Pleurocapsa sp. PCC 7327: one gene and its partner. The main gene of each other region encodes a partner of the protein of the gene in region 2 in a complex. Links are inferred from orthologs where the notes say so. Each region holds a gene or a part of one and is shown on either strand. Other genes may lie near its edges.

Region 1 (4,417 bases), 140 kb from region 2 along the record:
GTCAAAGTTTTTCCCGTCGATGCAGTTGGCGGAGTCAGTTACATCAAAAGTTTACAAGGTCCTTTGCGGGAAATTCCGCTGATTCCCACCGGAGGGATTAGCATAGAAAATGCTTGTCAATTTATCGAAGCAGGCGCGATCGCTGTTGGTCTTTCCGGTCAATTATTTCCCCAACAACTTATAGAAACAAGAGATTGGGACGCGATCGCGCAACAGGCAAAAACCCTGCGGCAAAAGCTTCTCGTTTAGTCGGGTTTTATCCGTGCGCGAAATTCAAACAACCTTAGCCTCAGGTAAAGCATCGAGCATCTTACCCAACCAATCAATTAAATTCTCCAACTGCTGCTGGGGGTTCAATACGCCCAATCCTCTCACCGTCACCTTTTTCGGACTGTAAACGAAACGCGATCGCAAGTGTTCGGGAAGCTTTTCTTGCAATAACTTCCAGGCAGGTTCTTCCATGGGGGTTTCTAAAATGACGTGCTGGCTGCCATCCGGTTTGACGCGAGAAAAGCCCAGCGACTTGGCAATTTGTTTGAGTTCGACCACTTTCAACAACTGTTCTACGGGTGTAGGCAGCTTGCCATAGCGATCGTTCCAATCTGCGGCGATTTGTTGCAATTCTCGCTTGGAATTCGCCAGCGCAACTGCCCGATACGCATCCATTTTCTGTTCGAGATCGGGAATATAATCGGTCGGAATAAAAGCAGTCAGCTTCAGATCGATTTGCGCATCGTCCACTTGCGGGATTTCTTGTCCCTGAATCTCCTCGATCGCCTCCTGCAACATCTCCATATATAACTCAAACCCAATCGCCTCCATTTGCCCTGACTGTTCTACCCCTAGCAGATTGCCCACGCCGCGAATTTCCATGTCGCGGGTAGCTAATTGATAGCCAGAACCGAGTTGGGTAAATTCCTGCAAGGCACGCAAGCGCTGGCGTGCGGTATCTGTTAGTGTCCCTTTGCTGGGATATAATAACCAAGCGTGTGCTTGCACTCCCGATCGCCCGACTCGTCCGCGTAACTGATATAGTTGGGATAATCCAAATAGCTGGGCATCTTCGACGATAATGGTGTTGACTCTGGGAATGTCCAATCCCGATTCAATAATCGTCGTACACACCAGAATGTCGGCTTCTCCGTTATTAAAGGCAAGCATGGTTGCTTCGAGTTCGGAGCTGTCCATTTGTCCGTGGGCAACGACAATTCTCGCACTGGGGATTGTTTGTCCCAATTGTCCAGCAGTTTCTTCAATGCCTTCGACTCTGGGAACGACATAGAATACTTGTCCGCCGCGATCGAGTTCGTTGCGAATGGCTGTTCTGACGACTTCTAAATTGTAGGGCGATAAATGGGTTTTGATGGGACGACGGGAAGGCGGGGGAGTGGTAATTAAACTCATTTCCCGAATTCCCGACAAAGACATATAAAGGGTTCGAGGAATCGGAGTCGCTGTCAAAGTTAGTACATCGACTTGCGTTTTCATCGCTTTAATTTTTTCTTTTTGATTGACTCCAAATCGCTGTTCTTCGTCGATGACTAACATTCCCAAATCTCTAAATTTAACCTCTTTTCCTAATAGCTGATGCGTGCCGACGACAATATCTAATTCTCCTGTTGCGAGGCGCTGTAAAATCTCTTTTTTCTCCGATGCAGTTCGGAAGCGATTGAGCAAGCCAACGTTAATAGGATAGGGAGCAAATCGTTCTTTTAGCGTGTGATAGTGTTGCTGAGTTAGAATCGTCGTTGGCGCGAGAAAAGCGACTTGTTTGTGTGCGCTAGTGACGGCTTTAAAGATGGCGCGAATTGCCACTTCGGTTTTGCCAAAACCGACATCGCCACAGACGAGACGATCCATCGGGCGATCGCTTTCTAAATCTATCTTGACATCTTGAATTGCCTTGAGTTGATCCGGCGTGGGTTGATAGGGAAAAGAATCTTCTAATTCTGCTTGCCAAGGCGTATCGGCGGGATAAGCATGACCGGAAAGTTGCGATCGCTTGGCATATAAATTCAATAAATCGACGGCTAATTTTCTGACCGATTTACGAACTCTATTTTTGGTCGCTTCCCAAGCTTTCCCCGACATTTTATGTAATTCGGGAGGACGATTTCCCGCCTGGCGATAGCGAGATAAACTATCAAAAGAATCTGCCGGAACTCTCAACAATCCATCGGCATATTGAATGGCTAAATATTCGCGATCGGATAACGTCTCTAGCTTGACAAATTTCCCGATTCCATGACTTTTATGAACGACGTAATCTCCCGGACGCAATTTATTGAGATCGACTTGTTTAGAGGCAGCACGGCGACGTTTTCGTACGTAGCCAAGGCTTACTAATGCGTGTTGTCCGAATAATTCTCTATCGGTAACGACGACGATACGATAAGTCGGTAAAATAAACCCTTCTAATTCTGCTAAGCCAGAATATTTTAAGGCAACTGCTGTATTTTGCGCGTTGAGTTTTTCTATGGCTGGATAGTCGCGTGGATTGGGGATAAATTGTGCGGGACAGTCGTGTTCTTGTAATAGCGACACCGTCCGAGAAGGTTGAGCGGAAATAATCCAGCTAGCATATTTACTGAGGGTAATGCCACTATAAATTTCTCGCTTTCCTCGCAAAATTTCAGCTAGTTTTGCATATTGATGGGGAGTTGTTGGAATGGGACGGCTGGAAAGATTAACTGTATAAATTGAATGATGATAGATTTCTTCGGCAAGTTCGGATAAATAAACAATTGGAAATTGTTCGGCTAATTGAAAAGATTCCTCAAAAGAACGATGAATTTTTGGTAAAGGTTTGTCTAACTCTAACCATCGATCTTCGACATACTCAACCCAGCGATCGCTATGGGCGCGACATTGTTCGATTTCATCAAATACGCATAGAGTATTCTTGGGTAAATACTCTAATAAAGAAGCGGGTTTTTCAAAGGCAATTCCCAAAAATCGTTGCATTCCTTCCGGTAAATTTCCCGTACTAAAAGCTTCTTTCTCTTGAGCAGAAAGATATATCGATAGCGAATCTTCTATATTTTTAATTGCAGCAGCAATAATCGGTGCAAAACTTGTCGGGGTGAGAACCAAGCGATCGATTTTATCAAGGGAACGCTGCGTTGCCGGATCGAACTCTCGAATTTGTTCTAGTTCGTCGCCAAACCATTCCAGGCGCACGGGCAATTCTGCCGAAACGGGGAAAATATCGACGATATCCCCTCGGCGACTCCATTGCCCCTCAGTTTCTACCAGAGGGACTCGTTCGTAACCCAATCTTGCCAAGTGCGAGTCTAGGGTTTTTGCCTCCTGCGCCATTCCTAGCTCGAACTCCAAACAATAATATTGAAAAATCTCTGGCCATGGTAAATGAGGTTGTAGCGCCCTCTCCGTTGCAACGATAGCAATATTAGTTTTTTGTCCTTCGTCCTTTGTCCTTTGTTCTTTTTCTCCTACCAATGACAAATGACTAATAACGACAGAGGACAACACCTGCATCTGTCCCCAAATCATCTCTGATTCGGGGTTAAATGGCTCGTAGGGCGATGCTTCCGAGGTAGGATAGAAATGTACGGTCTTCCACCCCATCGCCTCTAATTGTGTCGCCCAGCGCCCTGCTTCTTCAAGCGTGGCGCAGACGACTAATAGATTTTTGTCTTGAGATTGCGCCAAACTCGAAGCAACTAATCCCTTCGGTAAGCGAGGCATGCCAGACAACAGCAGCGATCGCTGCTGGTTCAGCTTTTGGAGCAATTCTTGAGTGAGGGGCGATCGCGCTAAAGCACGGACGACGGACTCTAATGTCATTTCAATTATTTGTCGATAATAACGATCTCAATGGAAGAAAGACCCTTATCTCTCTAACAGTATAGCTTTAGTGCTTTTGATAGCTAGTTTGATTCCTATAAAACATACGTGTCGTCACGAGCGAGTAGCGAGTTAAGAAAGCCGATTATGAAGCGATCGCCTTTGTAGTGGTGAAAGCGATCGGGACTCTACTGTGGCTGTCTCTGAGTCAAGAAGATGCTTTTCGGCAACGTCTAGTCGCAGAGTCTAAAAAATTAACCTTGAGCTATTTGCAAAGTTATTTTCTGTAGCGAATTCGCGATCGCAAAGGGCGTTGCATATTTGCGGGATGATTTAGAATTAAGGTGGAAATTTTACCGGCGCGATCGCCAGCCCAAAAAAATCAAGATGAACTGTCCAAAATGGAATTCTAATAAAATTAGAAAAAATGGTCCTAGAAGAGGAAAACAAAATTACCAATGCACCGATTGCGGTCGTCAATTTATTGAGTCCTATTCGGAAGTAGGTTATTCTAAAAAAGTTCAAGAAGACTGTTTGATGCTGTACTTAAATGGCAATGGATTTAGAGCGATTGAAAGAATAACTAAAGTTAATCATAACACAGTGATTC
Region 2 (3,825 bases):
TGGTCAAGCGTTCTGCCCCTATAGCCATTCTCATCGGTACGTTATTGGACAATATCCCCGAAGCAACTGCGATTGGTATGAATGCTGGAAACAGTCAAATCGGCTGGTCGTTTCTGCTGGCGGTGTTTATTTCTAATTTTCCCGAAGCTTTATCGAGTGCGGCGGGAATGCGCCAAGCAGGAACCTCTAAGCATCAAATTCTCGCTCTCTGGATAGGGGTAGTTATTTTGAGTGGATTTGTCGCGATCGCAGGGTATTTTTTAGAAAATAGCATTTCCGATGTATTCGTTGCGATCGCAGAAGCCATTGCAGGCGGCGCAATTCTAGCGATGCTGGCTAGTACCATGATGCCTGAAGCCTTCGAGTTAGGCGGCAGTTCGGTGTCTTATTCCACCATTGCCGGGTTTTTGCTGGGTTTTGCGATCGCATCGATTGGGTTTTGAGATTTGCCGATCGGCAGAAAAAAATCTAGCAAAATAGTATATGCTGGCTCAGTTATTGGTTCGCGAGCTGAGATCTCGCACCTTTGGCAAAAGCTCAACTCTATTAAAATAGACTGAAATTCCTATCGGGTCTTCTTTATTAGCCAGGAAATTAATTACAATCATGGCTCAGTCCCAAGCAAATCGAAATCAAAATACTATCCGCATCCGCGGCGCAAGGCAACACAATCTCAAAAATATCGATCTAGAGATTCCCCGCGATAAACTGATCGTCTTCACGGGGGTTTCTGGTTCTGGAAAATCTTCTCTGGCGTTTGATACGATTTTTGCCGAGGGACAGCGACGCTATGTTGAATCCCTCAGTGCCTATGCGCGTCAGTTTCTCGGACAATTGGATAAACCCGATGTAGATGCGATCGAGGGGTTAAGTCCTGCCATTTCCATCGATCAAAAATCCACTTCTCATAACCCGCGTTCTACGGTTGGAACGGTTACGGAGATTTATGATTATCTAAGACTGTTATTTGGTCGTGCGGGAGAACCTCACTGTCCGATTTGCGATCGCAATATTGCCCCGCAAACCATCGATGAAATGAGCGATCGCGTCATGGAACTTCCCGATCGCACCCGCTTTCAGATTCTTGCTCCCGTCGTTCGCGGCAAAAAAGGAACGCACAAGCAATTGTTATCGAGTTTAGCCTCTCAGGGATTCGTGCGCGTCAGGGTTGATGGAGAGGTGAGGGAACTTGCCGATGCGATTGAATTGGATAAAAATCATAAACACGATATTGAAATCGTTGTCGATCGCTTAATTAAAAAATCTGGTATCGAAGAACGTCTAGCCGACTCTCTGGCAACTTGTCTCAAAAATTCTAGCGGCGTTGCCGTTATCGAATTGTTAAACGATCCTCCGTCTACAGAGACAGCAACAGAATCAAATAACGGTAAAAAACCCCAACCCAAGACACAAGAAATTATCTTTTCAGAAAACTTTGCCTGTCCCGAACATGGGGCAGTTATGGAAGAATTATCCCCTAGATTATTTTCCTTTAACTCTCCCTATGGCGCTTGTCCCCACTGTCACGGATTGGGAAGTTTGCGAACTTTCTCGCCAGAATTAGTCATTCCCGATCCCACACAGCCAGTTTACGCCGCGATCGCGCCTTGGTCGGATAAAGATAATTCCTATTACCTTTCTCTAATCTACAGCATCGGACAAGCCTATGGATTTGAATTACAAACTCCCTGGAATCTACTCACACCCGAACAGCAACACGTCCTTCTCTATGGCAGTGAAGAACCGATCTATTTTGAAGATGATTCCCGCTTTCGAAAAGGCAAGGGATACTATCGCAATTTTGCTGGCATTCTTGCCATGCTCGAGCGCAATTATCAAGAAACCAGTTCGGATGTTATCAAACAAAAATTAGAGAAATATATCATCAATCAACCCTGTGATGTTTGTCAGGGGAAAAGACTCAAACCCGAAGCCCTTTCAGTTAGATTAGGACAATATCGAATTACCGATTTAACCAACGTCCCCATTCGAGAATGTTTGGAAAGGATCGATCGCTTACAATTAACCCCCAGACAAGCCATCATTGGCGATTTAGCACTGAGAGAAATTAAAGCGAGATTGCAATTTTTAATCGATGTTGGTTTAGATTATTTAACCCTAGACCGTGCCGCCATGACCCTTTCGGGTGGAGAAGCGCAAAGAATTCGTTTAGCAACTCAAATTGGAGCGGGATTGACGGGAGTACTTTATGTCTTAGACGAACCCAGCATTGGATTGCATCAGCGAGACAATGGACGCTTATTAAATACTTTGAAAAAATTGCGAGATTTGGGCAATACCTTAATCGTTGTCGAACACGATGAAGAAACGATTCATAGTGCAGATTATCTCATCGATATTGGACCCAAAGCAGGGATTCATGGAGGAGAAATTGTCTGTCAGGGGGATTTAAAAACTTTACTCCAAACTGAAGCTTCTTTAACGGGAGCATATTTATCGGGAAGACAAGTTATAGAAACTCCTGAAATCAGAAGAGAAGGAAATGGATTTTCTTTATTTCTCAAAAATTGTCACCTTAATAACCTCAAACATATCGATGTCGAAATTCCCCTCGGTAAATTAGTTAGTATTACTGGGGTTTCTGGTTCCGGAAAGTCTACCTTGGTCAACGAACTTTTATATCCTGCCTTACAACATCATCTCACCCGTCAAGTTCCTTTTCCTAAAAAATTGGGAGAAATTAAAGGACTTGATGCTATTGATAAAGTCATTGTTATCGATCAATCTCCGATTGGGAGAACACCTCGTTCTAATCCGGCAACTTATACTGGAGTTTTTGATGTTATTCGCGATATTTTTGCCGAAACAATTGAAGCAAAAACAAGGGGTTATAAACCCGGACAATTTTCTTTTAATGTCAAAGGAGGACGATGCGAAGCCTGTGGCGGACAGGGAGTGAATGTTATTGAAATGAATTTTCTCCCCGATGTGTACGTGCAATGCGATATATGTAAAGGCGCAAGATATAACCGAGAAACTTTGCAAGTGAAATATAAAGGAAAATCCATTGCCGATGTTTTAGATATGACAGTTGAGGAAGCTTTAGATGTTTTTCAAAATATTCCCAGAGCTTTAAATCGTTTGCAAACATTAGTCGATGTCGGATTGGGTTATATTAAGCTAGGACAACCTGCTCCTACTTTATCTGGCGGAGAAGCACAACGGGTAAAATTAGCCTCGGAATTATCTCGTCGCGCCACAGGAAAAACCCTTTATTTAATTGACGAACCGACGACGGGTTTATCCTTTTATGATGTTCATCATTTATTAAACGTATTGCAACGTTTAGTAGACAAAGGGAATTCGATTTTGGTCATCGAACACAATTTAGATGTGATTCGTTGTGCAGATTGGGTAATCGATTTAGGACCAGAAGGCGGCGACAGAGGCGGAGAAATTATTGCAGTTGGAACGCCAGAAGAAGTGGCAGAAAATCCTAATTCATACACGGGTCAGTATTTAAAGCAGGTGTTAAAGCAGCATCCACCGAAAGCGATCGCTTGAAAAAATAGCTTTTAGCTGACAGGTTGTCCCAAAAGTATAAAATGCGTCATGTTGAGCGTAGCGATCGCGAAGCGAAACATCTCCCAATTAGTAATTCGCAATTAGTCAGCAGCTCTGTGTGCGATCGCGGAATCCATAAAGTTTGTACGGACGGGTAGGGGCAGGTTTGATAAAAAAGAATAAGAATAAAATCTAAAAGTAATTAGCTAAACCTGCCCCTACAATAACCAATCGAATATATTTTACGCCACAAAGATTAATTAAATTTCTACTTATTTCTACTATTTTCCACTTTATTAT

The links.
Region 1: the proteins of uvrA (region 2) and mfd are in contact, whole or in part, in a crystal structure (PDB 4DFC), measured with the Escherichia coli proteins. The link is inferred for Pleurocapsa sp. PCC 7327 from one-to-one orthologs.

The regions. Positions count from the first base shown.
Region 1 is NC_019689.1:4,206,278-4,210,694, reverse strand. Bases 74-4,169 are described here. They hold mfd (transcription-repair coupling factor), read right to left. Parts: upstream 3,808-4,169; coding sequence 274-3,807; downstream 74-273. Other genes in these bases: PLE7327_RS19000 (bifunctional 4-hydroxy-2-oxoglutarate aldolase/2-dehydro-3-deoxy-phosphogluconate aldolase), read left to right, coding at 74-249. Outside these bases: more of PLE7327_RS19000, read left to right, coding at 1-73. UniProt on the Escherichia coli protein: Couples transcription and DNA repair by recognizing RNA polymerase (RNAP) stalled at DNA lesions. Mediates ATP-dependent release of RNAP and its truncated transcript from the DNA, and recruitment of nucleotide excision repair machinery to the damaged site.
Region 2 is NC_019689.1:4,070,265-4,074,089, forward strand. Bases 222-3,725 are described here. They hold uvrA (excinuclease ABC subunit UvrA), read left to right. Parts: upstream 222-606; coding sequence 607-3,525; downstream 3,526-3,725. Other genes in these bases: PLE7327_RS18420 (cyclic nucleotide-binding domain-containing protein), read left to right, coding at 222-443. Outside these bases: more of PLE7327_RS18420, read left to right, coding at 1-221. UniProt on the Escherichia coli protein: The UvrABC repair system catalyzes the recognition and processing of DNA lesions. UvrA is an ATPase and a DNA-binding protein. A damage recognition complex composed of 2 UvrA and 2 UvrB subunits scans DNA for abnormalities.